DNA from 2 places in the Thauera sinica genome. Region 1 is predicted to be linked to the other one. Evidence: predicted binding sites of a transcription regulator. Region 1 holds the regulator's gene; the other holds the start of a gene.
The links. Region 1 encodes LexA, which represses DNA repair genes until DNA is damaged. Its sites were predicted from a motif close to ACTGTATNTANATACAGT; they were not measured.
Positions count from the first base shown of each region.

Region 2: CCZ27_RS06235 (error-prone DNA polymerase) is a predicted target of LexA. The motif match lies at 1,569-1,586, and genes of this name have one in related genera.

Region 1 is NZ_CP023439.1:1,908,390-1,911,792, reverse strand. It holds gene CCZ27_RS08335 (peroxiredoxin) at 1-234, opposite strand, end outside; gene CCZ27_RS08330 (zinc-dependent alcohol dehydrogenase family protein) at 448-1,446, shown strand; gene lexA (transcriptional repressor LexA) at 1,550-2,158, shown strand; gene imuA (translesion DNA synthesis-associated protein ImuA) at 2,326-3,114, shown strand; gene CCZ27_RS08315 (Y-family DNA polymerase) at 3,118-3,403, shown strand, end outside.
Region 2 is NZ_CP023439.1:1,420,144-1,423,546, forward strand. It holds gene CCZ27_RS06235 (error-prone DNA polymerase) at 1-1,561, opposite strand, end outside; gene CCZ27_RS06240 (lipoprotein-releasing ABC transporter permease subunit) at 1,805-3,061, shown strand; gene lolD (lipoprotein-releasing ABC transporter ATP-binding protein LolD) at 3,054-3,403, shown strand, end outside.

The sequences.
Region 1 (3,403 bases):
GGCGTGCGTGATGCAGTCGTCCGGGCTCACGCCGATCACGATGCAGCCGTGGCGGGCGAACCCGTCTTCATGGTCGCTGAAGTCCGCGGCCTGAAGCGTGCATCCGGGCGTGTTGTCGCGTGGGTAGAAATAGAGAACCACATGCTGCTTGCCGAGTGCGGAGGCGAGATCGAAAATCTCCATGTCCGCGTCAGGCAAGGAAAACGAGGGTGCAAGGTCTCCGCTTTGCAGCATGGGTTCTCCCTGACGTGTGGCGGATTCTAGCCGAGTGCTCAGGCGAACTCTACCGGAGCCGGCCGCGGGCCGGGGCGGAATGATCATTTCGGCGTCCTCCCTCATCGACGGCCGGCCCCGCGTGATTGCGGGCGGCGCATGGAGAACCAATAGCCCAGATGCGCCGGCGGCTCAAGACGCAACGCATCATGGGCGCAACGACGGAGGTGCGAGATGTCCCCCACGACCATGCGTGCGATGCTGTTCGAGCGCCCCGGCCAGGCCCTGCGCATGGCCGAACTCCCCGTGCCGGTTCCCGCTGCGGGCGAAATCCTGCTGCGGGTGGAGGCTTGCGGCGTCTGCCGCACCGATCTGCACCTGATCGACGGCGAGCTTCCGGACCCCGTCCTGCCGATGGTGCCCGGGCACGAGATCGTCGGCCGTGTCGTCGCCACCGGCAGCGGCGTGCGCGGCGTCGCGGTCGGGCAGCGCATGGGCGTGCCCTGGCTGGGCTGGACCTGCGGCACTTGCGGCTACTGCGCCAGCCATCGCGAAAACCTGTGCGACCACGCCCGCTTCACCGGCTACCAGATCCACGGCGGCTACGCCGAATACACCGTGGCCGATGCGCGCTACTGCTTTCCGCTGCCCGGCGCGATCGATGCCGCACAAGCCGCGCCGCTGCTGTGCGCCGGCCTGATCGGCTACCGCGCGCTCGTCATGGCGGGCGACGCCCGGCGCCTGGGCATCTACGGCTTCGGCGCCGCGGCGCACATCATTGCCCAGGTGGCGGTGTGGCAGAAGCGCGACGTGCTGGCCTTCACCCGGCGCGGTGACGAAGCAAGCCAGTCCTTCGCCCGCAGCCTCGGCGCCCGCTGGGCCGGCGCCGCGGAGGACGTCCCGCCCGTGCCGCTCGACGCCGCGCTGATCTTCGCACCCGCCGGCGAACTGGTACCCGCTGCGCTGCATGCCATGGCCAAGGGCGGCACGGTGGTCTGCGCCGGCATCCACATGAGCGACATCCCGGCCTTTCCCTACCGCATCCTGTGGGGCGAGCGCCGCATCGTCTCGGTGGCCAACCTGACCCGCCGCGACGGCGACGAATTCCTCGCACTGGCGCCGCAGGTACCGGTGCGCACCGAGGTCACCCGCTTCCCCCTCGCCGACGCCAACCTGGCACTCGAGCGCCTGCGGCACGGCCGGTTGCAGGGCGCCGCCGTGCTGCTGCCCTGATCCGCCGCGGTGGATCGGGGCAGCACACCACCACCAAAATTGCGGGAGGGGCTTGCTCCGGGTTCGAGACTGTTTAAAATTACAGCATCACCCGGAGACAGCCATGCCCCCCCGTAGCGACAGCCTGACCGCCCGCCAGCAGGAAATCCTCGACTTCATCCGCGGCACCGTCGAATCCGAAGGCCGTCCACCGACCCGCGCGGAAGTCTGCTCGGCATTCGGCTTCCGCTCACCCAACGCCGCCGAGACCCACCTGCGCGCGCTCGCCGCCAAGGGCGCGATCCTGCTCGAGGAAGGCCGGGCACGCGGCATCCGCCTCGCCGAGGCGCTCGGCCTGCCGCTGGTCGGCCGCGTCGCCGCCGGCAGCCCCATCCTCGCTGCCGAGCATGTGGAGGCACGCTTCCAGCTCGATCCCGCCCTGTTCTCGCCGCGCGCCGACTACCTGCTGCGGGTGCGCGGCCTGAGCATGCGCGATGCCGGCATCCTCGACGGCGACCTCATCGCGGTGCATCGCAGCGGCGAAGCGCGCAACGGCCAGATCGTCGTGGCCCGCGTCGATGACGACGTCACCGTGAAGACGCTGCAGCGCAAGGGGCCGCTGGTCGAACTGCTGCCGGCGAATCCGGATTTCCACCCCATCGTCGTCGATACCCGCCGCGAACCGCTGGTGATCGAAGGCATCATGGTCGGCCTGATCCGCAAGGATCACTGAGCCGGCCGGCAGGTTTTCCCGACGGCGTACGCCAGGCGGTTTGCCATGAGTGCTCCCGCATGGCTGCCGGAAGGAGGCGCCTTCCCTCCCCCGGAAGATTCGCTCCGCGCCCCGGGTCGGCCGTGCAAGGCCGGCCCTCCGCCATGCGACGACGGGGGGACAGTCCGGTGAGCGCTGCCGCCGCCCTTGCTTCCGCGGCCGGACTTTGCAGCACGCTGGCCGGCTCGGTGTGGCAGGCCAGCCGGCTGGCGCACGGCGGCGGCCCGGTCCTCTCCAGCGGCTTCGATGCGCTGGATGCCGAACTGCCCGGCGGCGGCTGGCCGGCCAACGCCCTGATCGAGCTGCTGGCCGACCACCCCGGCGTGGGTGAGCTGTCGCTGCTGCTGCCGGTGCTGGGCCGTCCCGCGTCCGGGCGCTGGTTCGCCTGGGTATCGCCGCCCTTCCTCCCTTATGCACCGGCACTGGCTGCGGCGGGCGTGCCGCTTTCCCGCTTGCTGCTGATCCGCCCCGGTGCGGGCGGCGACGCGCTGTGGGCGGCCCGGCAGGCCGTCGCCTCGGGCGCCTGCGTGGCGGTCCTTGCCTGGCTGCAGCGCATCGATACCGCCGGCCTGCGCCGGCTCCAGCTCGCGGCGGAAGAAGCCGCCACGCCCCTCTTCCTGTTCCGCCCGCGCGCAGCGGTCCGGCAGTCCTCGCCCGCGCCGCTGCGGTTGGCCCTCTCCGGCGCGGGCGGAATGCTGCAGGTCACCATCCTGAAGCGGCGGGGGCCGCCCGCGGCAGGGCCCCTGCTCCTGCCCGTGCGCCACCTGCAGGACGATGCCGCAGGTCTGCCCGGCAACGAGGCCGGCATGGCGGCACCGCTGCTCTCCCTCGGGCGGATGGCGGCGGAACGGGAGCAGGAGGGCATGCCGCAGGCGATCCCGCACCCTGCCCCGCCGCCCCTGTCGCTCGTGCGCTGACCCATGCTGTGGCTCGCCCTGCTGCTGCCCGACCTGCCCCTGCAGGTATTCGCCCGCGGAGGGCCCGATGCCCCGCTGGCGATCACCGCCGGGCATCCGGGGCCGCGCGTCGTCGCGGCCAACGCCCAGGCCCGCGCCCTGGGCGTGAGGGCGGGCCAGCGCGTCGCCGCGGCGCTGGCCGTCGCGCCGGCGCTGCATCTGCAGGCGCGCGCGCCCGCGCTGGAGGCCGAGACCCTGGCCGAAGTCGCCTGCTGGGCGGGGGTCTTCAGTCCGCGCATCAGCCTCGTCC
Region 2 (3,403 bases), 490 kb from region 1:
TGACGAAGCCGCCGACGTGCTGCGACAGGTGGCGCGGAAAACCGATCAGTTCCTCGACGAGGGCGGCGAGGTGGCGCACCACCGGGCTTTGCGGGTCCACGCCCGCATCCCGCAGCCGCTCGGGCAGGATCTGGCGGCCGTCGAACCAGAAATGGTCGCGCGTCAGGCGTTCGATCTGCGCTTCGCCCAGGCCCAGCGCGCGGCCGACGTCGCGCAGCGCGCTGCGGGCGCGGTAGGTGATCACGGTGGCGGCCAGCGCGGCGCGTTCGCGGCCATATTTGCGGTAGATGTACTGGATGACTTCCTCGCGCCGGTCGTGCTCGAAATCGACGTCGATGTCGGGCGGCTCGTTGCGTTCACGCGAGATGAAGCGTTCGACCAGCATGATGCCCAGCGCGGGATCGACCTCGGTGACGCCCAGCGCCCAGCACACCGCGGAATTCGCCGCCGAGCCGCGCCCCTGGCACAGGATGCCGGCGCTGCGGGCAAAGCGCACGACGTCGTGCACGGTGAGGAAGTAAGCCTCGTAACCCAGCTCGGCGATCAGCGCCAGTTCGTGCTCGATCCGGCCGCGGACGGCGGGCGGCACCGGGTCGGACGGCGGCGGCGTCCGGCCGGCGTCCGGCTCCGGCACGTCCGACCCCGGCACGTCGGGCACGGCTTCGTGCCGCAGGAAACGCCAGCGCAGCCCGTCCTCGACCAGCCGGCGCAGCCAGGAGGTGGCCGTCTCGCCGGGCGGGACCAGTTCTTCCGGGTATTCGTAGCGCAGTTCGTCCAGGCTGAAGCGGCAGCGCGCGGCCACCGCCAGGGTTTCCGCCAGCAATGCCGGCGGGTAGCGCCGCGCCAGCGCATCGCGGTCGTGCAGCCGGCGTTCGGCGTTCGGCGCCAGTTGCAGTCCGGCTTCGGCCACGCTGCAATGCAGCCGCGTGGCGGTGAGCACGTCGGCGAGCGGGCGGCGGGCGGCGTCGTGCATCAGTGCGCCGGTGGCGGCCACCGCCGGCAGGCCGGCGGCGCGCGCGAGGCGGCGCAGGGCGGTGATGCGGGCGCGGTCCCGGCCGTCGAAGCCGACCGACACCGCCAGCCAGGCGCGGCCGGGAAAGAGCCCGGCCAGCCAGCGGGCGTCGGCGGGCAGGGCGGTGGCGTCCGGCAGGCCGGGCGGCGGTACCAGCAGCGCCAAGCAGTCCCGCAGGCCGGCCGGGGCGATGCGCCCGAACGCCTCGCGCGCCAAGTGGTATTCGCCCTTTGCCGCGGCACGCCGCGCGGTGGTGATCAGCCGCGACAACTGGCCGTAGCCCGCGCGGCAGGTGGCCAGCAGCACCACGCAGGGCCCGCCGGCGAGGTGGATCTCGCTGCCGACGATCAGCTTCGGCGCGGCACCGGGCGGCAGATCCTGCAATGCGCGATGGGCGCGCACCACGCCGGCGAGCGAGCATTCGTCGGTGATCGCCAGCGCGGCGTAGCCGTACCCGGCTGCCCGCGCGACGAGTTCTTCGGGGTGCGAAGCGCCGCGCTGGAAGCTGAAGTTCGTCAGGCAATGGAGTTCGGCGTAGGGGGGAAGCATGTTGAAAACTGTATTTAAATACAGTCATCGAAGTCAACAGCGGCCCTCTGATGCCAGGGGGAGCCGGCCGCCACGGGCCTGCCGCATTCCGGCCGCCGCGGCGGCGGCAGGGGCATCCGTGCCCTCTCTGCCGTGCCGCTGCCCATCGCCGCTTACACACTCATTTGTCGTCGGGCTCCCCAGCGGCCGTCATCCCCGGCACAATGCCGGCCTCGCCATCTCCGGCCCGTCCCCGATCGATCGATGCGTTACGAATTTCTCGTCGGCCTGCGCTATACCCGCTCACGCAAGCGGGCGCAGGGCCGCAACCGCTTCATCTCCTTCATCTCCCTGGTGTCGATGCTGGGCATCGCGCTCGGCGTCGCGGCGCTGATCGTGGTGCTGTCGGTGATGAACGGCTTCCAGGAGGAACTGCGCACCCGCATCCTCGGCGTGGCCTCGCACGTGCAGATCCAGGGGATCGGCACCGGGCTGGCGTCCTGGCAGCAGGTGGCCGACGAAGCGGTGCGGCATCCGTCGGTGAAGGCGGCGGCGCCCTATGTGCAGGAGCAGGGCATGCTGTCCTTCGACGAGGCGGTGCGCGGCACCATGGTGCGCGGCGTGATCCCCTCCGAGGAGGACAAGGTGGCCGATTTCGCCCAGCACATGAAGGCGGGCGCGTTCGAGGCGCTGCAGCCGGGCCGCTTCGGCATCGTGCTGGGGCGCGACCTGGCGCTGGCGCTGCGCGTCACGCCGGGCGACAAGGTCACGCTGATCGCGCCGCAGGGCCTGGTGACGCCGGCGGCGGTGCTGCCCCGCGTCAAGCAGTTCGAGGTGGTTGGCGTGTTCGAGGCCGGCATGTACGAATACGACTCGGGCCTCGCCCTGATCCACCTCGCCGATGCCCAGGCGCTGTACCGCATGGGCGAGGAGGTGAGCGGGGTGCGGCTCAAGCTCGACGACCTGTTCGCCGCGCCGCGGGTGGCGCGCGAACTGGCCGCCACGCTGACGGAACCGGGCCTCGTCGTTGCCGACTGGACGCGCAGCCACGCCAATTTCTTCCGCGCGGTGGCGCTGGAGAAAACGATGATGACGCTGATCCTGTTCCTGATCGTCGCGGTGGCCGCCTTCAACATCGTGTCCACGCTGGTGATGGCGGTGCAGGAAAAGTATGCCGACATCGCCATCCTGCGCACGCTGGGCGCCAGCCCGGCATCGATCATGGCGGTGTTCGTGCTGCAGGGCACGATCATCGGCCTCGTCGGCCTGGCCGGCGGCGTGGCCGGCGGCTTGCTGATCGCGCACAACCTGGACGTGGTGATCCCCGTGCTCGAGACGATCACCGGCATGACGCTGTGGAACAAGGAGATCTACTACATCGACGAGCTGCCGTCCAAGGTCCTGTGGAGCGACGTCGTCAGCATCGTGTCGGTGTCCTTCGCGCTCACCCTGCTGGCGGCGCTGTACCCCAGTTGGCGGGCATCGAAGGTGAATCCGGCGGAGGCGCTGCGCTATGAGTGAGAACGTGATCGGAACCGCGAGGAACGATGCCGCGGGCGGCGGGCCGGTGCTGGCCTGCGAGCGGCTGGAAAAGCGCTTTCGCGAAGGCGCGGATGCGGTGCAGGTGCTGGCCGGCGTGAGCTTGGCGGTGGCGCGCGGCGAACGGCTGGCCATCGTCGGCGCCTCGGGCTCGGGCAAGAGCACGCTGCTGCACCTGCTGGGCGGCCTGGATGCGCCGAGTGCCGGCGCCGTGCGGCTGATGGGCAGGGATTTCTCCACGCTGTCCGAGGCTGAGCGCGGACGCCTGCGCAATGCGGCGCTGGGCTTCGTCTATCAGTTCCACCACCTGCTGCCCGAATTCAC